4 regions of the Paenibacillus sp. FSL M8-0228 genome follow, and region 2 is predicted to be linked to each of the others. Evidence: predicted binding sites of a transcription regulator. Region 2 holds the regulator's gene; each other region holds the start of a gene.
What was found. Region 2 encodes Rex, which represses fermentation and respiration genes when NADH is low (regulators of the CRP and FNR family bind a similar motif). Its sites were predicted from a motif close to TTGTGAAATATTTCACAA; they were not measured.
Positions count from the first base shown of each region.

Region 1 (7,460 bases), 2.0 Mb from region 2:
AAGGTGACTTCTTTAAGGATTCCAAGGTCACACCGTTGAGATAAGGGTTCGTTGGATTATCAAGCGCGCCTGCGATCATCTCCTCTTCACTTTCCGTAAAGGCAGCTTCATCAAAGCCCATTGCCCGTCCGAGCAGGCTAAACAGCTCATAATTGCTTTTGCTTTCCCCAAGCGGATCAATGACGGGCTGCTGCATTTGGATATAGTGGTGCCAGTACGATTTGTATAGATCTGTTCCTTCAAAAGAAGACGCGGCAGGCAGCACAATATCTGCATAGCGGGCCGTATCGGTTAGGAATAGGTCATGAACGACTGTGAACAAATCCTCTCGTTCAAATCCTTTAGTCACCCGTTCCGAATCGGGGGCTACAACTACCGGATTACTGCAATATACGAATAACGCCTTAATCGGCTGTTCCTTCTGTAGCAGCGCTTCTCCGATCCGGTTCATGTTAATCATCCGGGCATCCGGGTTCTGTCGCAGATCAGGACGCTCCAGATGGGCGCTGTTAATCTTGGCATAAGCGCCGTTGGAGCGTGACGCTCCCCCGCCGTGCTTCAGCCATTGTCCAGTGAGCGCAGGCAAGCATGTAACCGCACGTACGTTCATACCGCCATTATCATGATGCTGAAGCCCATTACCGATATTGATATACGCTGCTCTCGCAGTTCCGTACATTTCCGCCAAACGGATAATATCCGCTTCCGGCACGCCGGTAATCCGCGAAACCCGCTCTGGTGTATAGGTCTTAACATGCTCGCGCAGTTCCTCATGACCTACTGTGTAGCGATGTAAAAATTCGTCGTCCGTCAGTCCTTGAGCGAACAGTACATTCATAACACCCAGCGCGAGCGCTGTATCCGTCCCCGGATATAACGGAATGAACCAATCCCCCCATTGCGCCGTCCGGTTACGATGAACGTCAATAACGACCACCTTAGCACCTTTTTTACGTGCTTTCTCAGCCAAAACGACCTGATGCATGTTGGTGCTAATGACATTACCACCCCACACAATAATGAGGTCTGCATCCTCCGTGTCCTCCGGGCTGGTGCCGCCCTTAAAACCCATAACGGACGCCCAGCCTTCATTCCCAGCCACGCTGCAAATCGTCTGATCCAGTTGGCTTGAACCCAGCGCATTAAAAAATCGGCGATCCATTCCATCCACACTCAATACGCCCATATTGCCATAAAAGCTGTAGGGGAGAATAGATTCCGGTCCGTCCGTACGGATCAGCTCCTTGAACCGACCTGTAATGGTATTGACCGCCTCCTCCCAGCTAATTCGTTCAAACTTCCCTTCTCCTTTGGGGCCTATACGCTTCAACGGATAGAGCACCCGATCAGGATCATATACCCGCTCCGTCATATTGCGAACTTTGTTACAAATAGCCCCTTTGGTAATGGGATGATCTGGGTTTCCAGTCACCTTGATTATCTTTCCTTTTTCCTTGTGAAGCAGGAGCCCACACGTATCCGGGCAATCTAACGGGCATACAGCCGGAAAAATACCGTCCTGCTGCTCCGTCATCCGCTGTCCCCCTTGTAAGTCTTGTTGAAGCGTGGCCTCACGAGGCGCGCTATTGCGATGATCCATAGTGTTGATGCTCCTTTCCGTTACCGTTTCCAAAAATTACACTGATCTTATCATATCCACAGCTTTGGCCGATGGCAAGAGAAGGATTTTCCCACACAGCCGCTCTCCAAAATATTAAAAAAATCCGTCTGCTGCATAGAGCAAAACGGATTTTTTAAGAATTATAATTTTTTTCAACATCCTGTTTCATCATATCTTACTGAGGGTAAAAAAGATCAAGGCATCATGGACGAGAGCACACTCATCCTCCATGCCAAATCATGGACCACTCCCAAAAAAATCCGCCATGACAGGTTTCGTTCCCCCGGGCCTGTCATGGCGGATTTGCTTTGTTCATTGCTGTTTAAAGTACCGTGATTAGGTAGGATCAATCAACGGATTGGATGTGCAACCGAAGAAGTAGTTGGAGATTCATTCACTGGATGTGCGTTGGCTTGAGGCTTTTTCAGATAGGCCAACCAGTAGGCTCCAGCCACAAACAGGCTACCTCCTACCAAATTCCCCAGCCAGACCGGAATGAAGTTCATAACATAATCTGCCCATGAAAAGTGGCCTGCAAAAATAGCCGCCGGAATGAGAAACATATTGGCAACAACGTGCTGAAATCCAATAGCCACAAAGGCCATGGTCGGGAACCAAATCCCCATAATTTTGCCGCCAATGGAGTCTGTGCTATATGCCAACCATACAGCCAGTGCTACGAGCCAGTTACATCCTATACCCGATATAAAAGACTGCAAAAAGCTTTCGTGTAGCTTATGTCCTGCCATATCCACCACTTTGTCCAGATAAGGGCCCGTTTCTGTTAAACCCAGCACATGCCCAAAGAAAAATGCAACGAATAACGCACCTGCAAAATTACTGAGCGTAATAATCGCCAAATTACGAAACATGACTCCTGTCTTAATCCGTCCTGCCCATCTCGCCAAAGGGACCGCCATCATATTGCCGGTCAGCAATTCTCCGCCTGCGATCAAAACTAATACCAGACCAATAGGGAACACCGCAGCTCCAATAAAGGTGGCAATGCTTCCCCATTCTTTAGGCGCACTTGCAATAACACGTATATCCAGCAAAAACCCGAGTGCAATAAATGCACCTGCCAAAAACCCCAGTACCACCGCCACAGTCCACGGGTTGTTCGCCTTGGCCACTCCTGTTTCCACCGTCTTTTCAGCAATTTGCCCCGGTTTATAGCTCGCCATATATCCCCGCTCCTTTAATATCTATTCACTAAAATATTCTTCTTTCATATTTTATTTAAAATCAGTGATTAAGTTTGTGAAAAAAATCACTTTCGTAACTATAAAAAAAACAGCCCCTGAAAAAAGGACTGTTTTTCTGTATTATTACATCTACTGCGCTACTACGCGCTTTACATTTAATTGTATTCTTCCTTTTCAACTGCTCTTAAGAACCAAAGAACTCCACCAAGGCCTACCATGGCCACGACTACAAGAAAAAGGATATAAAACAAACCCATAAGTTACTTCCCCCCTGATCCTTATGCTACTCTATATTGTACTATAAGGATTGATCCGTACGCCTCAGATTGTTGACAAACTTATGAACAATGTCACAGACAAATCTAATTATACAGTAACTGGGTTCCGTTCAGATATTGTAGGCAATGCTTGTAAACCTGCCGCGTTCAAGAAATTCCAAGGCTTGTTATAGTGCGGCTGGAAGAAGAAATCGACAAAGGCCAACTGGTCAATGGTCATATGGTTTTGAATGGCTACGGATAGCGTGTTAATGGATTGCGTCAAATCCACCTTCGACATAATTTGAGCACCCAGAATTCTCCGCGTCCCCTGTTCATATACCACTTTCAGTAACACTTTTTCGGAGGTTGGCATAAATTCAGGTCGGTAGCTGTCCTCAATGGTTACAGCTTCTACAGTCATGCCTTCATCTGTTGCCGCAGCTTCCGTCATGCCTGTTCCTGCGATATTGTCTTCGTAAATTTTGATACCCGAAGTTCCTTGGGTTCCCATGTAGGCAATGGTTGGTTGCACCAGATTACGTGCCACCAGCGTACCCATACGAACTGCGTTGGTTGCCAAAGGGATATAAGCCGTTTTGCCGGTCGGATTATAGCGAATTGCACAACTGTCGCCTGCTGCAAACACGTCCGGGCAACTACTTTGCATATAGTTATCCACAATGATCGCACCGTTAGGCAACATATCTACCTGACCTTTGAGCAGATCCGTTTGAGGTCGGAAACCGATGCAGAGAATAACAAGCTCTGTTTCATATTCTCCTTTAGAGGTCACGACTTTACTTACCTTACCGTTCGTACCCTCAAAACGACTCACCGTCTCGCCAAGTACCAGCTTAATGCCATGTTCCTTCAGGGAACTTTCAATCCGGTCTGTATACTCATGGTCCAAATACTTATTCAATATACGATCAGCACTGTCGATCAGCGTTACATTTTTACCATTCATTTGGAAAGCTTCTACCAATTCAACACCAATGTATCCAGCTCCCACGACTGTAATGTTCTGTACGTGCTGGGCTTTCTCAATGATATCATTGGAATGATTATAGTTTTTACAGAGCAAAATATGATCAAGTTCAATGCCTTCCAGCTTTGGAATAATGGGCCATGATCCCGTGGTCACAATTAGTTTATCAAATGTGTCTGTAAATTCTTCACCTGTTTGGAGATTACGGGCATGCAGCGACTTGCCAGCCGTATCCACACTCGTTACCTCATGAAGCATCTTGGTCACTACACCCAAGTCAGACAGTTGATCTGGAGACGAATAAAACAGGCCGTGCGGATCTTTGACGACACCACCTACGTACAGCGCAATACCACAAGATAAAAATGAAATATTATCATTACGCTCGTAAACGGTAATTTCTGCATCTGGATAACATTTAGCTGTGTTAACGATAGCTGCTGTGCCTGCGTGTGTACATCCGATAACTGCTACTTTCATGTTGAATTCCTCCTTGGTGTGTGGGCATAAACTGTATAATAATTGTGAATAGTTTCACGTAAACAGCTCGTTAGTGTTTGTGATTTATTTCACTTCATGCACTTATTATAGTGTGATATTTTTCACATTACAATAGCTTTTTGTTATATTCACAATTTGTCCACATTTAAAAAAGAAAGGATATACGAGATCAACTGTTTGCTGAAATGTTTTTTTGCTCCATCCAGTTTCCCCTGTAGGCGGCCTGATTATGCCCATGGAATCGACTTTCACATGATGCTCCCCCCTTAGACAAATGCACATGTAGAGAACAAAAAAAGGTCCGCTTCCCGGAGACATGCCGGAAATCAGACCTTTTTAAACATATATTTTGGAATGAAGGCAAAGCTACTATAGCAATTGCTCAATGGCTGCTTTCATCGCTTCTGGTGACTCCTTCGGTTCAAAACGACCCACAGGTACACCTTCACGATTCACAATGAATTTCGTAAAATTCCACTGAATTGTCCCATCTTCCTGTTCTCCAGGCTGTTGCTTTTTCAAATATTCAAACAGAGGCGCTGTATCCGGTCCATTGACGTCCACTTTGGCGAATACCGGGAAATTAACCCCGTAATTCAGTTGGCAAAATTCAGCCGCTTCCTCGCTGCTGCCCGGCTCCTGACCGCCAAATTGGTTGCAAGGAAAGCCTAATACAACTAATCCCCGATCCTTATATTCGTCATAAAGCTTTTGCAAATCCCCATATTGCGGGGTAAGTCCGCATTTACTGGCGGTATTCGCAATAACCAGCACCTTACCAGCGTAAGTATTCAGAGAAACCTCCTGATTCGCTGGTGTTACGGCATTATGTGAATAGACAGACATACAGCATCCTCCTTCGTGTCACTTGGTTTAGGTTACATAACCTATTTTAACCAAAAGGTGACGGACATGCCAACATCCACAGAGACTTTACCGTGATGCCACCACTTCGAGTCTGCGTTCTTCGCGTTCGGAAGCGGACATTTTGGGGCAAGTATAACAATACCGCTGACCTCCACCTGTCTTGTAATATTGGCAACAGGACGGTTTCATGTAGGTATTTTCACCAGGGCGGTAAGGATTGTCCAATTCAACGAGACGAACCGTAAACGGATTTCTTTTACGCCCGAATATCTCTCCCTCAAGTTCACGTGTCACATACATATAATCTTGTTCAAAGCGCTCCACATCCTGAGGATCAGTCAACGATGGCTGTACTCTATCCTTAAAATACAGCAATGCCAACGGAAACTGTCCCCACATTTGGCCGATAGATGCGCTCCCCACTGTAGCAATTGCTTCCAATAGGGGCCGCATCTGCAAACTGTAAAAGTCTCGTAACACTTGCTGGGCCTGTTCGGAAGAACGGTGATCTCCATGGTTCCACGTATTGTCCAGCTCTGTTAAGTCGATGACCTGAAGACTAATAGAGGGATATTGACCTTCATAACAAATATGAAATCTGAGATTAGAAACGGACAGGTCCCAACGGCGTTCACACAGGGATACCATAAAATGCTGCGCAAACACGAGGCCACGCAACTGGTTCACAAAATAAACGGCTGCGGTTAAAACGTCTTCAGCACGCAGAAGGTCGCCGTAATACTCCATCACAGAGCGGATCTTATCTGGTTCAAGCCATTCGGCCACTGGCCCGGAATATACTGCATCCTCCGGCGTGACTCTCACTATGTTTGCTAGTTGCTCAAGCTGATCGTAATCCAGTGGTTTCATGGTATGTCCCCTTTAACCTCTTGCCGCTACTTGTGCTCTAGCATCACGTCGCTCAGCAACAGAACCCACAGGTTGCTTATCTTCCACATTCATTTCTTTTATGGCTTGGCTTACCGCAGGCTGTCCAGCCAAAGCATACGGAAGACAGAGCGGTACACCTGTACGAGGATCTGTTACAATATCAGCCTCAATCCCGAACACTTCACGCAGCACATCAGGGGACATAACCTCAGTTGGAGTTCCTACCGCCTCAGCTTTCCCTTTTTTGATTGCAATCATATGCTGAGCATACCGGGCCGCATGGTTCAAATCATGCACGACCATAACAATGGTGCGCTCCTCCGAAGTATTTAGATACTCCAGCAAATGCAGCACTTCCAGTTGATGCGCCATATCTAAAAATGTCGTCGGCTCATCCAGAAACAAAATATCCGTATCCTGCGCAAGTGCCATAGCAATCCAGGCACGCTGACGCTGACCGCCAGAAAGCTGATCAATCGGACGATCGTGGAACTCGCTCATTCCCGTTACTTGAATGGCCCACTCTACCATTTTGCGATCTTCCGCTTTCATGGAACCAAAACCTTTTTGATAAGGAAAACGTCCGTAAGATACCAGTTCCGTCACGGTTAATCCTTCCGGTGCAGTCGGATTTTGCGGCAAAATAGCCAGCTGCTTAGCTACTTCCCGGGTGGATTGCTTATGAATGGATTTACCGTCAAGCAGAACACTGCCGCCCTTAGGATTCATGATGCGAGCCATCGTCTTCAGAATGGTGGACTTGCCAGAACCATTTGCGCCTACCAAGGCTGTGATTTTCCCTTGCGGTATTTCTACGTTCAGATCTTCTACAATCAATCGATCTTCATAAGCAATATCCAGATTTGCCGTTTTCAGACGAAACATGTGGAATCATCCCTTTCCCTTATCCAATATATATAGTCACGGGCTTAACGCACGACTTTCATCAAAACTTCATTCTATCTTTATATAATAAAGATATTGATAATCATTATCAAGTGTTAACTGGTTTATTTCCTATATCATACAGTGCATATCATCCAATATTTTCTCAAAAAATTCAAAAAAAAGATCACAGCTCCTTGAAGCTGTGATCTTTCAAATCCGGCGAATTGCATTATGACTGT
Region 1 covers NZ_JBBOXA010000001.1:5,372,565-5,380,024, forward strand. Annotated here, with positions in the region: gene MKY98_RS24265 (molybdopterin-containing oxidoreductase family protein) at 1-1,600, opposite strand, end outside; gene MKY98_RS24270 (formate/nitrite transporter family protein) at 1,972-2,805, opposite strand; gene MKY98_RS24275 (FAD-dependent oxidoreductase) at 3,193-4,554, opposite strand; gene MKY98_RS24280 (glutathione peroxidase) at 4,945-5,421, opposite strand; gene MKY98_RS24285 ((2Fe-2S)-binding protein) at 5,509-6,312, opposite strand; gene MKY98_RS24290 (ABC transporter ATP-binding protein) at 6,325-7,218, opposite strand; gene MKY98_RS24295 (LLM class flavin-dependent oxidoreductase) at 7,451-7,460, opposite strand, start outside.
Region 1: MKY98_RS24270 (formate/nitrite transporter family protein) is a predicted target of Rex. The motif match lies at 2,880-2,897, and genes of this name have one in related genera.

Region 2 (7,460 bases):
TTGTACTGGTCGGTCATAATGTGGCGTTTGATTTTAATTTTTTGCAAAACGCTCTGGATCGGTGCGGATACTTGCCATTTAGCGGAAGAGTCTTGGATACAATGGATTTTCTGAAAATTATGTTTCCATCACTATCTTCGTATCAGTTGGGTTTTGTGTCTTCTGAGTTCGGGCTGGCACATGATCGCCCTCACCAAGCAGACAGCGACGCATTGGCTACGGCCGAGGTATTTTTAAAGTGTCTGGGTGAGCTTCAAGCATTACCTCTGATAACGATACAGCGGCTTAGTGATTTGTTTGCAGAGGAAGACAGTGACCTTGGATGGTTTCTTGATGGGGTGCGTGAAGAGAAAGAGCTTGATCCTATTCAGGATTTGGAGGGATATCAGTTTTTTCGTCAGCTTGCGCTAAAAGTGGAAGATTGGACGGAGCTAGCTGCTCCGCGTAGAGAAGATGACCCGAATCCACTGTCAGGTGTTACCTTTGAGGAGTACATGGATGATGTGCGGGACAATTTGCGTTCATCCTTGAGTCAATATGAGGAGCGCGAGGCGCAGATACAGATGATTGAGGGTGTGAATCAGGCACTGAGTGAAGACAAGCATCTGCTGATTGAAGCAGGTACAGGAACAGGGAAGTCTCTGGGTTATTTGCTCCCATCGCTGTATCACAGTGTGAAAAAGGGACAGCGCGTTATGGTGAGTACACATACGATCAACCTGCAGGAGCAATTACGCGAGCGCGACATTCCGATGCTAACCAAGGTGATTCCGTTTCCGTTCCGGGCTGCTATTTTCAAGGGTCGGGGACATTATTTGTGTCTGCGTAAGTTTGAACATAAAATAAACAGAAGAGACTTCGCTACACCGAAGGAAGATTTAATTACAGCGGCTCAGATGATCGTCTGGTTGACGCTAACAGAAACCGGTGATGATGAAGAACTGAATCTGAGCAACCGTGGAGGGGATTTCTGGGAAACGGTGGCGAGTGATTCAGAGTCCTGTCTTGGTCGTTCCTGCCCATGGTTCCGCAAATGTTATTATCATCGTGCACGCCATGAAGCAGGAATAGCGGATGTTGTTATTACGAATCACTCTAAGTTGTTCACAGACGTCAAAGCCAGTCATCAGTTGTTGCCGAGCTATGAACATCTGGTGATAGATGAAGCCCATCACCTGGAGGAAGTAGCTGGTAAACACCTAGGTATGCATATGAAATATTTCACACTCGTGCATACACTGACGCGACTGTTCAAAGACAGCAAGAATGGACAACTGCCTTCACTTCGTCAACAGTTGGCGAAATCGGGGCACGAGAAGTCGGCAGATTGGGCCTCAACTATCGACCAGCTGTATCCGCTCGTGTTAGAGGTGAAGGAAACTTGGGACCTGCTAAGCGACAAGCTGTTTGGCATGTTGCCGGAGCGAAGTGATGCGACACCGGGTGAAACAGGACAGTTTTCTTCCCGTCTCAAACCTTCGGCCAAGCCTGCAAAGTGGGATCAGGCGGGAGCTTTGGAAAATCAGCTATATGTAACGATGAGCGAAATTTTGCGCAAGGGCGACAAGCTGATGCTGGACGTCAAGGAAGAACATGACGATTATGCGGCGGATAGCCTTATTACAGATATCACGGGTCTGCTCAAGGATTTGGCGGGGATTCGAGAAAATTTGCGCTTTTTTATCCGACTCGATGATGAAACAACCGTATACTGGCTCGAGGCGAGCGGGCAATTCCGTAGTAAATCATTGCAATTTTATGCGGTACCCGTCGATGTGAGCCGCCAGTTGAAAGAAATGTTTTTTGACAAAAAAAGAAGCATTATTCTGACTTCTGCTACCTTGTCGGTAGATAAGTCGTTTCAGTACATGATCGATCAGCTCGGCTTACAGGAGGCCGCAGATCAAGAGCGGCTGATGACTTCGCAGCTCCCGTCACCCTTTAATTACAGGGATCAGGTGTTGCTGGTTATTCCACGGGATTTTCCAAGTGTGAAGGGCAGTGTAGGAGATGCGCATTTTGTAGATATGCTCGTTAGCTCTCTAGGAGCGACTGCTCAGGCGACACGTGGGAGAATGCTCGTTCTGTTTACGTCCTATCGGATGCTCCGGCAAGTGTATGAGCCGCTCAATGAGGCCTTAGCATCCAGCGAAATTACTGTGCTGGGACAAGGTGTGGACAGTGGAAGTCGCAGCAAGCTAACCCGCCGGTTTCAGGAAGCGAAAGCTTCTGTATTGCTGGGGACCAGCAGTTTCTGGGAAGGCGTCGATATTCCGGGGAAGGCTCTGACTTGTCTAGCCATTGTTCGCTTGCCGTTTCAACCGCCGAATCACCCGCTGCTGGAGGCAAAAAGCGAACTGCTCCAGCAGCAGAAGAAGAATCCATTTATGAAGCTGTCTGTACCTCAAGCGGTCATTCGCTTCAAACAGGGATTTGGTCGGTTGGTACGTACAGCGAACGACCACGGGGTCGTTATCGTTTATGATACGCGTGTGATTGAATCCTATTACGGAAAGCACTTTTTGTACTCGTTACCGGGACCAAAAATGGAGCATATGCCATCGGAGCAAATGGTGCCCCGCATCGCCGAATGGCTCCAATCCGCCCCGGAGACAGAGGCATAACGGACGGACATAAGTATGTTCGTTACAATTAGGGGGAGCAAGTATGAAATCAGATAAAATTTCAGAGGCTGTCGTACGGAGGTTACCCGTATATTTACGTTATCTGAATGCACTGCACAAACGGGAGGTGGCTACGGTCTCTTCTCAAGAGCTGGGACAGAGGCTAGATTTGAACCCGGCCCAAATCCGTAAAGATCTTGCTTATTTTGGAGATTTTGGTCGGAAGGGTATCGGTTATGATGTTTCTTATCTCATTGAGAAAATACGCCATATCCTGAAAATCGACCAACAAATTAATGTAGTATTGGTCGGAGCGGGTAATCTGGGGCAAGCCCTTTCGAATTATAACGCTTATTTAAAAGACAATATGAAGATTGTGGCGGTATTTGATGCGTTTCCGGATAAGGTAGGAACCAAGATCAATACATTGGTCGTGCAACCGATGGATGAACTGGAAGCGACTGTGAAAGAAAAAAACATTCGAATCGGGATTATTACCGTACCTGATTTTGAAGCACAGCACGTGGCTGATAGGCTTATTGATAGCGGAATTGGAGCGATCCTGAACTTTGCACCGACTACTCTCAAGGCACCAGCCAACATTCGGATTCATGCCACAGACTTTACAACTGATTTGCTTAGCCTCGCTTATTATTTGGAGGACGGAAAGGAAGAAGCACAATATGACAGTGAATAAATGGATGATTAAAAACGGATCTTTTGCCGTAAATGGACCAGAAGCAGGGGTAGTCCATGGTTTTATGATTGTGGAGGATAGTCGTATTACTTATATTGGCGAAACCTTGCCTGCGGGTGAGGAAGAGACGGAAGCGATCGATGGTAAAGGGCTATTGTTTTTACCTGGTCTGATCAATACTCATGGTCATGCGGCGATGTCTCTACTGCGTGGGCATGGAGATGATTTGGCACTTCAAGTATGGCTTCAGGAAAAAATGTGGCCTATGGAAGCCAAGTTTACATCTACAGACGTGTACTGGGGTACGTCCTTGTCTGTGCTGGAAATGCTGAAAGGTGGAACAACAACCTTCCTCGATATGTACGATCATATGGATGAGGTGGCTCGTGTGGCTGAAGAGTCAGGTATTCGTGCAAGTCTGATGCGTGGAGCAATTGGACTATGTTCGGAGGAAGAACAGCGAATCAAGCTGGCAGAGGCCGTGACTTTTGCGCGTAACTGGCACGGTAAAGCAGACGGCCGTATTACAACGATGATGTCACCGCATGCGCCATATACATGTCCACCTGCGTTTATTGAAAAATTCGTACAAGCTGCGCATGATCTGGACTTGCCACTGCATACGCACATGTCTGAGACGATCGCCGAAGTAGAGCAAAACGTACGCGACTACGGTTTGCGTCCGGTTGCACACTTGGATAAGCTTGGCTTTTTCTCCCGTCCTTCGCTTGTTGCCCATGGCGTTCATTTGAACGACGAAGAAATAGCTTTACTGGCAGAACGTGGTGTAGCGGTTTCCCACAATCCTGGCAGCAACTTGAAGCTGGCAAGTGGTGTGGCAAGAGTGCCTGAATTGCTGCGTGCAGGGGTTACGGTTTCTCTCGGAACGGATGGTCCTGCCAGCAATAATAACCTGGATATGTTCGAGGAAATGCGTCTGGCAGCACTTATTCACAAGGGTGTATCCGGTGACCCTACGGCAGTTCCTGCAAGTGAAGCGCTGCGTCTGGCAACAGAATACGGTGCAAAGTCGATTGGTTTAAAAGAAGTAGGAGCGTTGGCAGCAGGCAACAAGGCTGACTTTATCGCGTTGGATCTGAATCAGGCACATTTCTTGCCGCGTACAGATCTTATTTCCCATGCGGTATACTCTGCAAGCGCCAAGGACGTGGCTCATGTGTGGGTAGACGGTCGTCAGGTTGTGAAAAACGGCGAATGCCTGACTATGGACGAGGAACGTATCAAACATGAGGCACAAGCCGCCTTTGAAGGGCTGCTGTCGCGCTAATTCAGGTGTCACATCCCCTTAGAGAGGAAGCACGGGTTTGAAAAATAAGAAAAAATGGATAGCGGTCGCCATTTTGGCCGTGATACTGATCCTGGTCAGCATTTTCTGGTATTATTCCTATGTTACTCAAGACCAGGTGGCTGAGAAAAATGCCGCTATCATTAAGGCCAAGCAATCAGGTGGTCTGGTTAGCACGACTCAAACATGGAAGTCTGTGTGGGATCAGGTATATTGGGTGGTTCAAGGGAAAAATGCACAGAATGAAAATATAATGGTATGGGTTCCTTTTCAAAAAGTGGAGGGACAACCTAACGTACCTGCCGCAGATAATAGCGGTGTTCATACCGAGCTGCTGAAGAACGGAGTCGACGAGCAAAAAATGACGTCGCTAATTCAGCAGCAGCTTCCAGGTGTAAAAATTGTAAGCCTCCAGCCGAGTGTGTTCAATGGCGAATATGTGTGGCAGCTGTTTTACGATGATGGAAGCCATCATTACTATGCCTTTTACCGTTTTTCAGATGGGGGAGCGACGGGGGTAAAGTATACTTTGCCCAATAACTGAGCTGGTTGAGGATCAGCAGATGTGGAATGAATGACTAGTAAATGATTAAAAGCTCAAGAAAAAGACGTAAATGCGATGAAATTCGTATTTACGTCTTTTAGTCTTGCTATGCCGTAAAGATGAGCTGAATGCCAGCGAAGCATCTTTACCTACCCAACTTCTCTCCTAAGGCAAATTCATCTTTATGGCGGGCAACAGCGATCGTAAGATCAAATCCTACACGCAGCGTCCCACCTCTACCATAACCAAAGATTTTGCCTCATCACAACTCCTCCACACATTGCCTTCGATTTTAGATATACGTTATGATATACTATATTTTATAAGTGATAGACAAAAATGATAGAAAAAAGAATTGCTGATCACTGTAAGATCATGCAATTTGGTTGTTTGTTGACATTCGTCCCGTTTCTTCTGAGTTTTACATTTTGAGAGGAGGATGTTGTTTGAAATTGCGTGCAGTTCCTATCGTTGTGGCGGCAGTTTTGGCAGCTTTGCTGCTATTTGGGGGATGGTTCATTTACCGTCAGGTTACAATGCAAAGTCCTCTGGAAAAACTGGTTTCTCAATATCCAGGCGTGACAAGCGCTCAAATAGATATTAAACAGGATCAGGTTGTATTGAAACTAGATCTCAAACCGCAGGCGGATGTGGCCGGATTGGTCGATGTAGTTAAGCAAAAAGGACAATCCATCATTGGCAGCCGCACCATTAAGCTCGATATTGCAGACCGTTCCAATACAGCACTGAATCAATGGTGGTCTGAGGCTATGTTTCCTGTAGCCGAAGCGATGGAAAATAGAAAGTATACTCAAATTTCATCTACAGTTGAGCATATGAAAAAGAAAAAGACGGGTATCAAAGCTGATACCGACATGGATTCGAACAATGTCTATATCCGACTCAGCGAAGGGAAAGCGACCAAGTTTATCGTTTTGCCACGTCAATCTCAGCAGATGGGGGTATGGCCTAATGCCTAGATGGATCAAGGAAATATTAATCGGCATTGTGCCGGTAACCATTATATTTCTCGTTTTTATTGGGGTAAATATTATCCCTCTTCTAGTTGCTGGTGTGATGTTCAGCGGCTTGTTAATGCTCATGCATGCTCGTGGAGGCTTGGCCGTAGGTGCTGGGCAAGAACGTAAACGTAAAAAAAATGGCCCGGACAAGCTGACTTTTGAGGAAATCGGTGGGCAAGAAAGCGCTAAGCAGGAGCTGCGTGAGGCCTTGGATTTTTTGAATCGACATGATGAAATCTCCAAGTTTGGTATCCGTCCATTAAAAGGCGTTTTGCTCACAGGTCCTCCGGGAACAGGAAAAACACTGATGGCTAAGGCAGCGGCACACTATACTAATTCTGTTTTTGTTGCAGCCTCAGGTAGTGAATTTGTTGAAATGTACGTTGGTGTTGGAGCAGGTCGTGTGCGTGAGTTGTTCCGGGAGGCACGTACTCGTGCAGCCAAGGAAAAGAAGGAAAATGCAATTATTTTTATTGACGAAATCGACGTAATTGGTGGTAAACGTGAGGGTGGACAGCAACGAGAATATGATCAGACTTTGAATCAGTTGCTGACAGAAATGGATGGTATTTACTCGGTAGATACACCGCGGATTTTGATCATTGCGGCAACAAACCGTAAAGAAATGCTGGACAGCGCCTTAACGCGCCCAGGGCGTTTTGACCGTCATATTCAAGTGGATTTGCCTGATAAGAAGGGCCGTCTTCATATTCTTAAAATTCATGCCAAAAACAAACCGATTCAGGAAGATGCGAATCTGGATAAAATTGCTGAGGAATCTTATGGGTTTTCTGGCGCACAGCTGGAGAGCGTAATGAATGAAGCGGCAATCTATGCGATGAGACAGGATCAGAAAATGATTGCACAGAAACATCTGTCGATGGCAATTGACAAAGTGATGATGGGTGAAAAGACAGATCGAGAATCGACCTTGGAAGAGAAAAAACGTGTAGCGATCCATGAACTGGGACATGCTATTATGGCCGAAATTGTTCGTCCTGGTAGCGTAAGCCAGGTTGCACTTAGCCCACGTGGGAAAGCGCTTGGGTATGTGCGCCACAATCCACAGCAAGAGCATTATTTATACACCAAGCAGTATCTGGAGGAGCAGATTATGATCTCGCTCGCAGGGGCTACGGCAGAAGAAATGTACTATGGCGGTCGAAGTACCGGCTCTAGTAATGATTTTGAGCAGGCGCTGAACATCGTCCATACGATGATGACTTCCGGTTTGACTTCACTTGGCATTATTAACATGGAAATGGTA
Region 2 covers NZ_JBBOXA010000001.1:3,364,774-3,372,233, reverse strand. Annotated here, with positions in the region: gene dinG (ATP-dependent DNA helicase DinG) at 1-2,624, shown strand, start outside; gene MKY98_RS14890 (redox-sensing transcriptional repressor Rex) at 2,668-3,321, shown strand; gene MKY98_RS14885 (amidohydrolase) at 3,308-4,609, shown strand; gene MKY98_RS14880 (cell wall elongation regulator TseB-like domain-containing protein) at 4,647-5,171, shown strand; gene MKY98_RS14875 (hypothetical protein) at 5,618-6,151, shown strand; gene MKY98_RS14870 (AAA family ATPase) at 6,144-7,460, shown strand, end outside.

Region 3 (7,460 bases), 160 kb from region 2:
TTACGGATTGGTTTAACTTTTGCAAATTTAATGGCACTCAAGGAGTCGGTAGCAACTGACAGACCCGCAATACCACAAGCCATGGTGCGGAGAATATCACGATCATGCAACGCCATTTCAATGCGTTCGTAGCTATATTTATCATGCATGTAGTGAATAACATTCAAAGTGTTCATATACAGTTTTGCCAACCATTCCATCATAGGTTTGAAGCGACTCAACACTTCTTCATAATCCAGAACTTCACCTGTAATGGCTGGGAATTCAGGCCCTACTTGGACGCCAGATTTTTCATCTTTACCACCGTTAATTGCATACAGCAGAGCTTTAGCCAAGTTAGCACGAGCACCAAAGAATTGCATTTGTTTACCGATTTTCATTGCCGATACACAACAAGCAATACCATAGTCGTCTCCATAAATCGGACGCATCAGATCGTCATTCTCGTACTGAATGGAGCTAGTTTCAATAGAAACTTTCGCACAATATTTTTTGAAGCCTTCAGGCAATTTTTCCGACCACAGTACAGTCAGGTTCGGTTCCGGTGCAGGTCCCAGATTGTAGAGGGTGTGCAGGAAACGGAAGCTGTTTTTAGTTACCCGAGTTTCTCCAGTTACGGACATACCACCAATGGACTCAGTAACCCAAGTTGGATCTCCACTGAACAGTTCATTATAGTCAGGTGTGCGCAAGAACTTAACAATACGCAATTTCATAACAAAATGATCGACCAGTTCTTGAGCTTGTTCTTCTGTCATTGTACCCTCTTCCATATCACGTTGAGAGTAAATATCAAGGAAGGAAGATACACGTCCTAAGGACATTGCTGCACCATTTTGTTCTTTGATTGCTGCAAGATATCCAAAATATACCCATTGGAAAGCTTCTTTCGCATTGTTAGCAGGTTTTGAAATATCAAAACCGTGCTCAGCAGCCATTTGTTTCAGTTCATTCAAAGCACGAATTTGCTCGGAAATTTCCTCACGCAGACGAATTACGTCTTCTTCCATGGAATCAACTTCAAGGCTTTTCAGTTGCAGCTTTTTATCTTGGATCAAGAAGTCTGCACCGTATAAAGCTACACGACGATAGTCACCGATAATACGACCACGGCCGTATGCATCAGGCAGACCAGTAATGATACCAGCTTTACGAGCTGCTCTCATTTCATCTGTATAAGCGTCAAATACACCTTGGTTGTGAGTTTTACGAATATGAGTGAAGATATCAATGATACTTTCTGGCACTTCAAAACCATAGGCTTTGCAAGCGTCGATCATCATTCGAATTCCGCCAAACGGCTGTAAAGAACGTTTGAATGGAGCATCTGTTTGTACACCGACAATTTGCTCTTTATCCCGGTCTAGATAACCCGGTTTATGTGAAATAATAGTGGATGGCGTATTCACGTCTACATCAAGCACGCCGCCGTTTGCCAACTCTTTTTTGGTAAGATCGGATACAATATCCCACAATGCAGTTGTGTTGGCCGTAGGACCAACCAAAAATTCTTCATTGCCAACATAAGGTAAGATATTGGTTTCAATAAAATCGTTGACGTTGACTTCTTTAGTCCATTTGCCTTTTTTAAAACCTCTCCAGCCAGATTGTTGCTCTTGTAATTCTCTCTCAATCACCGACATGTAAATCCCTCCAAATTGTTTGGTCTTCCGGACTTGTGATTTTTTTCACGATAAAGCTATTTCTTGAGCCCGGCCTGTTCACCGATGCCTTACGCTCAGTGTCGGGACCTTTCTTACACCCTTATTGTAGAATAATGATAGAGTGTAGTATGTGACAAAAATCACAATATGAGTGATTTTTGTCACTTTATTTTCCCTAGCTTCGCGCCTATATCCTTAGCCTTGCCTTTCACCTCCCTTCCCAAACCAACAGGCCCTCTATATAGAGAGCCTGCATCGGTATTGAACGAGAAAATGCTTTTTCACAAGCCTCTTCTTACCTATTATATTATTGGTCAAAACGTCCGTAGAAGGCATTGCGATAGACATCAGCCAACTCAGTAACCAGTGGCAACTTAGGATTCGCAGTTGTACATTGATCTTCAAATGCGCGGTCAGCCAGATAATCTACACGTGATTCGAAATCTTTCGCATCGAAACCGATTTGTTGGAACGATTCCTCGATACCGAGTGTTTTGTTCATTTTACGGATCGCTTCGATCAAGCTGTTAACCCCTTCTTCGGTGGTGCGTGCAGGCAGTCCCAGTATGCGCGCGATTTCTGCATAACGCTCATCCGCAACAAAGTGCGAATATTTAGGGAACGAAGCAAATTTTGTCGGTTTTTTCGCATTATAACGAATAACGTGCGGCATCAAAATGGCATTCGTGCGGCCATGCGCTGTATGGTATTGTCCACCCCATTTATGTGCAAGACTGTGGTTAATGCCCAAGAATGCATTAGCAAACGCCATACCAGCAAGTGTGGAAGCATTATGCATTTTTTCACGAGCCAGCTTATCACCGGTCAGAGCCGATTGTTCTAGGTATTGGAATACCAATTGAATGGCTTTAATTGCCAGACCATCTGTGTAGTCATTAGCCATTACGGACACGTAAGCCTCGATAGCATGTGTCAGAACGTCCATACCTGTGTCCGCTACAGCTGTTTTAGGCAGCGAATATACAAACACTGGGTCAATAATTGCCACATCAGGAGTCAACTCATAGTCAGCCAGTGGGTACTTCGTGTCGCCCAGGTTTTTGTCCGTAATTACTGCGAACGATGTAACTTCGGAACCTGTACCCGATGTTGTAGGGATAGCTACAAATTGTGCTTTTTGGCCCAGACGTGGGTACTTGTAAATCCGTTTACGGATATCCATGAATTTTTGTTTTAAGTTATTGAAATCAGTATCTGGATATTCATAGAACATCCACATGCCTTTAGCGGCATCCATTGGCGAACCGCCGCCCAGTGCGATGATGCAATCCGGTTGGAAACGTCTCATCATTTCAGTACCACGTTCTACCGTAACTGTCGATGGATCTGGCTCTACTTCAGAGAACACTTCGATAGCTACTGGTGTTTGGCGCTGATGCAGATAATGAATAACACGATCTACATATCCCAGTTGTACCATCATAGGGTCTGTGATAATAGCTACACGTGTGATATCAGGCATTTTAGCAAGATACTGTGTCGAATTTTTTTCAAAATAGATTTTGGAAGGTACTTTGAACCATTGCATATTCACCGTCCGTTTCGCCACCCTTTTCACATTAATCAGATTGACTGCCGATACGTTCGACGAAGTCGAGTTACGACCGTACGAACCGCAACCAAGTGTCAACGAAGGAAGATTGGTGTTGTAAATGTCGCCAATCGCACCATGTGTGGAAGGTGCATTTACAATGATACGTCCTGTTTGCAAACGGTTTGCAAACCGAGCGATAACATCCTCATCGTTCGAATGAATAGCGGACGAGTGACCCATGCCCCCGAATTCCACGACTTCAGCAGCGCGTTGAATACCTTGTTCCGCATTTTTTACTTTATAGCAAGCCAATACAGGACTCAATTTTTCCGCAGACAATGGGAATTTTGTTCCTACCCCTTCAATCTCAGCGACCAAAATTTTAGTTCCTGTTGGTACTGTAATACCACTCATTTCAGCAATTTTCACAGCAGACTGCCCGACAATAGCTGGGTTCACTGCACATTTCTCGACATTCATAGCTCCTTGAGTGAGCTTAGCTGCTTCTTCTTTATTTACAAAATAGCAACCGTTAGCGATCATCAATTTTTTCACTTGTTCGAAGATTGGCTCTTCGATAATAACCGCTTGCTCCGAAGCACAAATCATACCGTTATCAAAAGATTTCGAGAGGATAAGATCGTTCACGGCCTGTTTGATATCTGCTGTTTTTTCAATAAAGCAAGGCACGTTACCAGGACCTACACCAAGTGCTGGTTTACCGCAGCTATAAGCTGCCTTAACCATGCCTGATCCACCAGTTGCCAAAATTAGCGCCACATCAGGGTGGTTCATCAATACATTGGTCTTATCCATCGAAGGTGCTTCAATCCATTGAATACAATCGGCCGGAGCACCATGTTTAACAGCTGCTTCGAGCAAGACGCGGGCTGCTTCCGCACTACACGATTGAGCAGATGGATGGAAACCGAAAATGATTGGGTTACGTGTTTTAATGGCAATCAGCGCTTTGAACATCGTAGTCGAAGTCGGGTTTGTCACTGGAGTGATCCCCATGATAATACCGACTGGCTCTGCTATCTTTTGAAAACTGTCAAAATCATTGTCTTCAATGACACCGACGGTTTTTTCATTTTTGATACTATGATAGATATATTCTGTTGCAAACATGTTTTTGGTGATTTTGTCCTCGTACACACCGCGTCCTGTTTCTTCAACAGCCAACTTCGCCAGGTACATGTGTTTATCCATCCCTGCGAGTGCCATAGCTTGTACGATTTCGTCAATCTGTTCCTGATTCATACTCATGAAAGCTTGCTGTGCCCGGTTCCCCCGGTCAATCAGCGTTTGAATATACTGCTCTGCGCTTTGCTCTTTTTGAATAACCTCGTTTTTAACAGCCATTTCCCTCATCCTCCTGTTATCTCGTGTACTATCTCTTGTTCACGCACTGATCGTAACACAGCTTTTCAAGATATATTGTGATTTTTTTCACAATCTATTTAAAATTTTATTTTATGAAGTGAATTAAATCACAAAGTTTGGAATTCTGCCACTTTTACCCCCTCTTCTTGCCCCAAAAACTCATTGCACAAGTATATAATGAATTTGAATTGATCAAGTTGCAGATAAAAAACATAGGATACAAAGGGGAAATGGACGATGAGAAACCCTACAAATGTAATGGAAGCCCGCGGCAACACCTGTTGCTTCTCGGAGGCCAGCTTCAACCGATTGCAAGTAATGATGAAAGATCGAGTTATGCCAGAAAGCTCGCATCTGTTCTGGGAAGGAGATACAGCGGATAAGCTGTTTTATATTAAGCGCGGACGCGTGAAAGTAACCAAAACAACGGATGAGGGCAAGGAACTTATTCTATATATGTATCAAAGCGGCGATCTTGTTGGTCAAGCCGATCCATTTTTCGGTACTAAGCATTCCTTTTCTGCTGAGGTTCTGGAAGACAGTGATATTGGCGTAATCGATCATACAGATTTGGAACTGCTTATTTGCCAGCATTGTGATTTTGCGATTGACTTTATGAAATGGATGGGTTCACATCACCGCATTACTCAGACTAAGTTCCGCGATTTGATGATGTACGGCAAGCCAGGCGCTTTATGTTCAACGCTCATTCGTCTATGCAATACCTATGGTGAGCCTCACGGCGAACATATCCTGATTCATAAAAAAATTACTCATACTGACTTATCAAATATGATCGGTGCGACCCGGGAAAGCGTAAACCGGATGCTTAGTGATCTACGTAAGAAAAATGCAGTTGAATATGATAATGGTATGATTGTTGTCAAAGATTTGGAAATGCTGCAAGGTGTATGTCATTGTGAACTATGCCCTCGTGAGATTTGCCGGATATAATAAATCGTTTTTTTATGTAAAAGGGAGTGTTATAAGCCACTATAGCTTATAACACTCCCTAATTTATTTCCACTCCCCTACTTATACAGGAGCAGTAGCGAAGCATTTTAATGACAGTCCTTCTTCTGGCAACACTCTTTAAAACTGTAAACATAGATAACTTAAATTCCCCATCTCATAGCTTCTATGGATAACCTTGGCTTTGTTTGCAGGATTGCCACTCCCCATTGCAATAAACAACGGTACAAAGTGTTCTGCTCTGGGTACGGCCTGGCGAGCATACGGTGCTTCGCTTTCATAGTGATCCAAAGCCTCTATATCTCTACTTTGTACTTTTTCAATAATCCAATCATCAAAATCTATAGCCCAAGGTTCTGTTTTCGTTTCCCCCCATTTGACGATACGCAGATTATGAACAGTCACGCCACTACCAATGACCAGAATATCCTGTTCTCCCAGTCCTCGCAGCACTTCACCAATAGCATATTGTGCTTTGGGCGAGAGATATGGATTTACAGAGATCTGAACTACCGGAATGTCTGCCTCAGGATACATACGATGCAACAATGTCCAAGATCCATGATCCAAACCCCTCACCCGATCAGTTTCTACGTCAATGCCCTTTTGTTCATATAATTTTTTCAGCTTATTGGCCAGTTCCACAGAACCATGTGCTGGATATTTCACTGTGTACAGTTCCGGTGGAAAACCGCCAAAATCATAAATGGTATCGTACACGTCATCCATCGAACTGATCGTCAACGTTTGTGTTTCCCAATGAGCAGTAAAGATAACTATTGCTTTAGGACGAATACTTTTCCCCAGTTGCTCTAAAAATGAAGTATAGTCCGTCTGTTCAATAGCAAGCATCGGTGAGCCATGGGCCAAAAATAAAGATGGCATCATATAAAGATCCCCTTATCATCAACAATTTATTTTATTCATCAAGTAACTTTATGTAAGTAATGATACATAAGTAACAGAGTCATGTCAACACAGATTTTAACATACACTTAAAGGTCAAAGATTCTATAAATAAAGATTGATATAGGTATAATGTCATAGTAATATGTAACTAATAAATTTTAAAATTTCACTTTATTTCGATACAAAGGACTGGTTTCCATGGAGATACATACTTCTAATTGCCCAAAATGCGGTTCCGTTTTTCGTCAAAACCTTAGAAACCTCTGTAGTACTTGTATTCAGGAAGAAAATATATTCTTGGACCGCTGTTCTAACTATCTATGGAAGCATCCTTCTACTCATACTCGCCAGCTCAGTGACGTAACTGGTACACCTATAGAATTGCTCACAGATTGGGTAAGAGCAGGCAAATTTCCCTCCACATACAGTCAGCTTGATTATCCTTGTGAGTCCTGCCGTTCCCCTATTTATGCAGGGAGACTTTGTCATTCCTGTCTGGGTACATTCCGTTCGGCCGCGCTGGATATTCAAACCCGTGTGCCTCGCCGTGCAACAGCAGCATTATTCTCAGTTGCAGGGCGCGTCAAAGGCTATTAAGTCGTGCTGCCTAAGCACATCATTTCTGCAAAATGGATAAGTAGTCCTAAACGCAATATAAAAAACAGCCTTTTTTCTAGGAAAAGGCTGTTTTGCTATGAAAAACACTTATTTAGTTTGGTGCTCATCTAATCCATTCCTCAGCCCAAAATTGAATCTGTTCCATAACCGGCTGAAGTGCACGGCCTTTGGTTGTTAGCTCGTATTCAATGCGGACAGGAGTTTCTGGATATACATGACGTGTAAGAATTCCTTCATTTTCCAAATCTTTCATCCGCTCTGATAACATTTTGTCACTCATTGTGGGAATCAGATTGGAAATATCCTTAAACCGCTTAGGACCGCTCATCATGGATTGAATAATTAATCCATTCCAA
Region 3 covers NZ_JBBOXA010000001.1:3,526,168-3,533,627, forward strand. Annotated here, with positions in the region: gene pflB (formate C-acetyltransferase) at 1-1,643, opposite strand, end outside; gene adhE (bifunctional acetaldehyde-CoA/alcohol dehydrogenase) at 1,972-4,584, opposite strand; gene MKY98_RS15720 (Crp/Fnr family transcriptional regulator) at 4,843-5,559, shown strand; gene MKY98_RS15725 (DODA-type extradiol aromatic ring-opening family dioxygenase) at 5,698-6,465, opposite strand; gene MKY98_RS15730 (hypothetical protein) at 6,784-7,083, shown strand; gene MKY98_RS15735 (winged helix-turn-helix transcriptional regulator) at 7,208-7,460, opposite strand, start outside.
Region 3: adhE (bifunctional acetaldehyde-CoA/alcohol dehydrogenase) is a predicted target of Rex. The motif match lies at 4,660-4,677, and genes of this name have one in related genera.

Region 4 (7,460 bases), 2.4 Mb from region 2:
CGCAGCGATCAGCGTCGCAATGACGATATCAATTCCATTCGTAAGCTTGGTTGGATCAGCCACACTTCCACCAATCGTCTTCGCAACCCCTGTAAACAATATTGCCCCGAGAAAGTTCATGACCGCAGCCATAATAATCGCACGTCGCGGGGTCAATGCACGGGTCGATACCGAAGTTGCAATCGCGTTCGCCGTATCATGAAACCCATTAATAAAATCAAATGCCAGAGCAAGAAAAATAACAATACCCAATACCAGTAAACTTGTATCCATGTAAAAGGACTCCTTACGAGTTACGCATAATGATGGATTCCAGCATATTTGCAACATCCTCGCATGAATCCGTTGTCGTTTCAAGGCGTTCGTACAATTCTTTGCGTTTAATCAGTTCAATAGGGTCAGTTACAGTTGCAAACAGGTTTTTGATGCAAATACGCAACAATTCATCCCCCTGATTTTCCAAATCATTCAGACGAATAGTGTATTCACGAATGGCCAGCAATTTTTTCTGCGAAAGCAAATGTACAGCTTTCTGAATTTCGTAAGCTGATTGACGCAAAATATCAGCGAACTGCACAATATACTCGTCCGGCTCCGTAATGTTGTACATATAAAAACGGGAAGCCGTCGCTTCAAGACCGTCCAACACATCATCCATGGTTGTTGTCAGTTCCATGATGTCGTCGCGTTCCAACGGCGTAATGAAGGTCTTGTTCAGTTCAGTAATAATCGTGTGTGTGTAATCATCACACTTATTTTCATACTTCTTCATTTCATTTGTAAACAAAGTCACATCTTGAAGATTTGAAGTATGTTGGGCAAAATAATCGGCTGCTTGCACGATCGTATCTGCCATATTTTCCAACGTCTCGAAGAATATATCCTTTTTCTTCAATCTCATAACGATTACCCCTTTACGAAAATATCCGCAACCTGTTTCGACTGCAATAGACAACCTTTGCTATCTTATCACACTCATCAATGTTTTTGTAATGTTTGTAAAAGCAAATTTCATGATATACGTATACAGTGCCCGACATATAAGCTCATTATCCGACAATTTTTTCCTAAAAAGGTGTAATTCGTTTTCTAATTCGCTTCTATGGTTACATGTTCCTTTAGTGGCGTATCTGCAGGCACCACATGTATATAGGATGTACCTGGCGTTAACGGAATTTCAACCCCATTCTTCATAAAACGAATCGCATCACCTGGCGTATGTTGCCACTCAGCCTGTATTAACTGTCCTTGTTGAAACACCATGGCCTCTCCGCTGCCGTCCAGTTCAACACTTAATCTGCCTACATCATCCAACGTTCGATGCCTGGTGCTCATCACAATGACATTGGCTGCTGAGAGCTGTTGGTTATTATTTTGATCCACATGTGACTTTTCGTTCACAAAACGCTTATATTGTTGATCCGCTGGATCATAGGTATAAGATACCCGGTAGCTTTTAAGCAAAAACCGGATTTGTAAAGATGTTGCAGTCTCGTCCACCATAACTGGGGTTTCGCCGGATTTAAGGTAAGTATATACTGGAACGTCCGTATGCGTAGCATACCCTTTACTATCGCTTCCTTTGCGCAGTCTATTCACGTCCGTGTATAGATTATGCGGAGGACGACGATCTTTGCTTCGCCAGAAGTATGCCCCTCCATTTGAAATCTCATCTAAATGTTCCTTCCGCTGCTGCTGTAAAATCGCATAGGCATCTGTGCTTCCCCCTGCGTGTATCGGCAACGCACCATAAGTTTCGCCCAGCTCAATCAAATACGGACGAATGCTACGGACCGGACCAACCTTTACATCTCCGCCATGACTTTGGAAAAAAGCGACCAGACGGGTAATTCCGCCTTCTGCAAGAACTTCATATACCATATCTGCCTGACTAAGTCCTGCCTGCGGACGTGCTGCTGGAGCATTGTTAATCATGACAGCGAGCGGTCGCTCCAAAACTGGCTGCTCCACCGGAAGACCGGTAAGCGGAGCTGTAAATGCCGGAGTAGACTGCTCCTTCGGCGGTTCAAGCGCCTCCTTCTCTGTTTTATGCTTGGTCGGTTGAGGAACGGGTTCAGTATCTCCCGTATTGGACATAGCAGAACAAGACATCAGCGTCATGCATAACAGAGCTGAGGCCATTACACGCAACCAATGATTTCGTTGGGAAATGGGCCCGGACAAGTTCATCCCTCCACTTCGTTATTTTTCTCATTATAAGCTTTATTTCCTGTTTTTGTCTTGATTGAAGCATGACCTCTCTATAGAATACTTATCTGAAGACATTAAAATTTTAAAAATATTCAGACTTTGTGATTTTTATCACAAATAACTGTAACTGAACCTACTACAATAAAGGTGTAGCAAAGATGATCATCCCAACAAAATGAAATACAACCAACATTATAGATTAAGAAAGAGGAGTGGTTTGAATGTTTAATAGCTGGTTACGTGAGAACAAAGTCGCAATGTGGTTGCTGACTGTCGTACGGGTTTATCTAGGTTATGAATGGATGACTCACGGACTTGAAAAGCTGACAGGTGGATTCGATGCAGGCGGATTTATCTCGGGGGCCATTGCTAAAACAGGTGGAGACCATCCCGCTGTACAAGGCTGGTGGGGATCGTTCCTCGAAGCCTTTGCCCTGCCGAATGTAGGTTTGTTCAACGTCCTGATCCCGTTGGGTGAGTTCTTGGTCGGGGTTGGCCTGCTTCTCGGTACATTGACTACACTGGCTGCTTTGATGGCCATGGTTATGAACTTCTCGTTCCTGTTCTCGGGTACAGTAAGCACCAATGCAATCTACCTGCTGTTTGAAATCTTCCTCGTAGTTGCTGGCGCAAATGCCGGAAGAATTGGCTTTGACCGTTGGGTACTGCCCTTCCTGCGTGGACTGTTTGGTAAAAATAAAGATACCTTTCCAGCGGACCCTAGTCGAAAAATCGCTTAAACATCCCCCAAATAACCGTTATCCTCCGGGATAATGGTTATTTTTTGCGCTGTTATGCTCACAAGGAGGATTTTAGCTCCTCCTAACTCGGACTCTTTTATCGGATTCATTATCCTCCCCAAACGTTTACAAGTTGGATACAACATGGAATGCTCACGATACATTTACCCTATACACTACAGTTACATCAAAGAACGTAATGGAGGGTTATATCATGAAAAAAATCACCAAAGCCTATCTCATGCTCGCAGCAGTAACTTTCACAGTGCAGACTATGGGATCGGGATATACGGCATCAGCCCAAGCGGCGACGTCTACTACGACATCTCAGGCAGAAAGTGTACAACATATCTCCAAGACCTTCGAGCAGCTACTAGGCCAACCCGGCAAGCTATCTCAGGCATTCACTTATTTGCAAAAGCATATTCAATCCATTCCAGCTTCTCAAGCTACCCTCATGGTGCTTCATCTGGAAAATGCACAGAACCAGCAATTGGATTCCTATGCACAGACCCTATACCCGACCTCTGTTCAAACCAAAATAAATCAAATCTATAAACCCGGTGATTCGTTCACAAATGTAATCAGCCGTACAAGCGATGCGAACCTGAAAAAGTTGCTAACTCAAACAAGAGATGCCGGCTACAAACTTGAAACCGCAGAAGGCATGTATTACCCAATCATCAACTATGAAAAATATAAAGTATTCGGGAAGCACACCACGGTAGATATCCGCAGCTATATTGACATCATGTCGATGGAATCCGGACAGGCTGCTACCAAAGATGCCGCGCTCCGTATCGGCTATCAACAGTTAGCCGGACGAGTGCTGGCACAGGAATTGTTTTTAAACCAATATCCACATTCCAATCGTACACAAGCTATAAAAAAATTGCACGATCTGTACTTTTTCTATACTTTCTACGGCACGAACAATACGCCATTATTCGATCATGATACCGGGAAGATTCATCCGTATGCCAAAAAAGGGTATCAATGGTTCGTTCAACGTAATATGGATTCGAAGAGCACCTATATTCAAAAGCTGAAAGCATTTATGACACTGTTGGATCAAAATGGAGATCAACGTACTTCGCAGGTATCCACTTGGCTAAAAAAGAACGTGCCTTCTAATTAATCGAAGACGCAAAAAACACAAAAGAACTTCCATTCCCACACAGCATGTGGATTCGGAAGTTCTTTTTTACATTTACGTATCACTTTCTTGACCAAAAGCCCAACAATTGAGACTCAGCGAGCCAAGGACATACGACTGAAAAAGCTTATGCGCGGAGCGCTCCTGATCCGCAGCCCCCATCGCATAAAACAAAGGTGAAAAATGCTCTATTCCATAAGAAGGTACCGCTTGTTTGGCATATGGAGCCTTCTTGTCATATTGGAATAAGTGACGTAAATTCCAGTCTTGAAGCTGCTGTGCAATCCAGTCATCATATTGAACGGCCCAATCGGCTGGCTCACTCGTCTGCTTGAGTGTCCGCAAGTTGTGGACCAATCCGCCGCTACCGATAATCAAAATCCCTTGTTCTCGCAACGGCGCCAGCATCCGTCCAATCTCGTATTGCTCTTGAGGAGCGCGCCGAGAATCAATAGATAACGGTACGACCGGTATGTCCGCATCAGGATATATATGCCGCAAAACCACCCATGCTCCATGATCCAGTCCCCGGTTCCGAACCGGCTGGTGGAACAAGTTATGCTGACTGAACAGATGCTCTATCTCCTCATACAGCTTTGGATCGCCTGGTGCAGGGTAATCGATTGAGTACATTTCTTCAGGAAAGCCATAGAAATCGTGCAACGCTGCATGCTGATCATCCGCGCCAATACATTGATCGGGGCTATCCCAATGCGCGGAAAAAATGACAATTCCTTTGGGTCGGGGCAGGCTCGCGCCCAGCTTTGCAAGAAAGCTGGTATATGCGTTATTTTCTACAGCCAGTGTCGGTGAACCATGCGCAACAAAAATTGAGGGTAATGTCATCGCTGCCAACCTCCACACGCCAGTATAGTGTTACTCTTCCATTTTACTCCGGCGGAGGCGCAATTTCCAATACAATCCGTTACACACTGAAATCAGATCATCCAGTGCTGCCAATCACGTTGAATATTTTCCTGTTCATCCAGCCATTCAAGCGTCCGATCAATGAGCCGTTGCCGCTCTTTACCTGACGAGAAAGTGTGATCTCCCTGGAAAATAATCTCTTTATCACAGCGTCCCTCTGGACGCATCCAGAATATCTTTTGAAACAGAAATGCATAATCGACAGGAATAATATCATCCGAGGTTCCATGAATGACGAGCACATCCCCGTTAAATTTAACGGCCTCCTGGAACGGCTGAAATTGAGCTAACGACTCAAAGTAAGCAGGCGTAAACTTATAGCCCAAATAATCGGCATGACCAGTTTTAACAGACTCATCGTACACGCTTCGCTCCGTAATTTTGACGATGTCATTGAACGGATAGCCCACTGCTGACCAAAGGACCAGATTTTGTACTCTCTTGTCCCGTACGGCTGTGAGAAGAGCAACCGCGCCCCCCAGACTGTGACCGATCAGCGTCACCTTGGTCGGGTCAATGTCCGCACAATTGACGGCGTAATCCAATACGGTACGTGTCTGATTAATCATGGACTCGAGCCCCTGCTTGCCGTATTCACCTGTGCTCTCCCCACAACCGGCAAAATCAAAGCGCAGGACAAAATATCCCCCTTCGGCCAGTTCACGCGCAGTCTTGACGAATAATCGATCTACGCCGATACGATTGCCTACAAAACCGTGACATATAACAACGAGGGGAACTCGTCTCTGACGCTCTCCCTCATTTGTACGGTTTGGATAATGAATTGTTGCGGCCAGCTCTTCATGTTCAAAACGAATTCCAATTTGCCGTTCCATCCTGATTCCCCCTGTTTCAAGCTTCACTACACATTTATGAATTCGAACTCATATAGTAACGTGGAATATCCATCCAGGATATTTATTCACTTTAATTCCGATAAGTTTAATAAGTTTTATAGTAAAGTCAGTCTATCATCGCCCTGCTTCCTTGTCAACCTGTCAGTTCACATCGTTAAAAAAGTAAACAAATAGCGCTCCCCGATGCGATTCCGGAGAACGCTATACTACACTTATGTGAGTGAATCCACTACATTTAAAGTGACATTCGTTATTCGTAGCTGTTCCTGAACATTTGGTGGGTCTCCGTTCGTCCTTCCCACTGCAGTTTACAAGAGTCGCCGTTATGTTCATCCTCATGCCACAGGCTGCGGTAGTTCTGTGCACCTAGCTCACCTGCAAATTCTGTATCCTCAGCCACTTCGATATCGTCCACTATACGGTACGTTGGAGATGTTCCTTGAACGCTCCGGTGACTCACATTTGTAGACGAGGCCGCCCCGCTATTCCCATTCGAAGCGTTTCCCAGTCGTTTTTGGACTAAATAATCTGCCTGGTTCTCCAGTTTCATGATGCCACATCCTCTCAACGTTTATATTCAGGTTGCTCCACGTGCTCACCCTCTATCCAGTTTGAGGAGAATGCAACGGTAATATACATGCTATAGATAAAGTCTTTTGCCATCCGACGCTTCCTCACGTATACTGTCTTTGTTACGAAATGGCGGTTCCATCAGCCCGGGATACGCTCATAAAGCAGGAGGAAGCAATGAATAAAGCAGGAGGAAGCAATGAATAAAGCAAAAAATTATACGCTTATTGCATGGATTGCCTTGTCCATGTTTTTCTTGACACAGGCGATTATCGGATGGTTCGTCACCTTTACAGGCGGAGATCTCAAACCCTTTGAAGAAATCAGCCTATCCACCCTTATCATCATCGCCGCAGGAGCCATTCTACTCGTTGAAGCCCTGATGAATTTTATGGACCGTCCCGAAGATGACGAGGAGACACAACAGCCAGACCACGCCCCTGTAAAGCCCCAGATGAATCTTAAATCCATCTTGATGTATGTTGTGTTAGTTGTCGTGATTCTTGTCGCCGGACTAGCGCTGCGCAGTGTACTGCCGGTATTCAGGATCTCACCTTGGGTAAATTTAATTCTCGCCGCCATCGGCTTTATTGGACTCAAACCAATTTTTCTGCGTAAAAAACGTTCATAGCCCGCAATTTCATTATATGGAGCTGCCCCATTTTGGGTCATAGCAGCTCCTTTTCATTTCGATCAGGCAATCGACTTACAGCTGGGGTGTGCGCCAAAAAGCCGTATTCCTGGCCTGCAAGAAGCTGCATGGAGAAATACGGCTTGATATACTTTATAAACTTATTTGGAAAATAGTTGTTCTGCATTATCCAGAGCCATTTTGTGTCCCATTGCGGAATAGTCCAGCCAAGGCTGTCCGTCCAACATGTAGACATGCCCTTGCTTCACCGCTTTGAGACCTTGCCATACTGTGTTTCCTTCCAGCTGCTTGTATACCTTTTGGGCATCCGCGCCTTTACTGATGATAACAAGAATCGCATCGGCATC
Region 4 covers NZ_JBBOXA010000001.1:977,173-984,632, reverse strand. Annotated here, with positions in the region: gene MKY98_RS04510 (inorganic phosphate transporter) at 1-273, opposite strand, end outside; gene MKY98_RS04505 (DUF47 domain-containing protein) at 287-901, opposite strand; gene MKY98_RS04500 (DUF3048 domain-containing protein) at 1,090-2,184, opposite strand; gene MKY98_RS04495 (DoxX family membrane protein) at 2,433-2,951, shown strand; gene MKY98_RS04490 (hypothetical protein) at 3,166-4,089, shown strand; gene MKY98_RS04485 (dioxygenase family protein) at 4,162-4,953, opposite strand; gene MKY98_RS04480 (alpha/beta hydrolase) at 5,046-5,870, opposite strand; gene MKY98_RS04475 (hypothetical protein) at 6,142-6,441, opposite strand; gene MKY98_RS04470 (hypothetical protein) at 6,661-7,092, shown strand; gene MKY98_RS04465 (ABC transporter substrate-binding protein) at 7,254-7,460, opposite strand, start outside.
Region 4: MKY98_RS04495 (DoxX family membrane protein) is a predicted target of Rex. The motif match lies at 2,311-2,328, and genes of this name have one in related genera.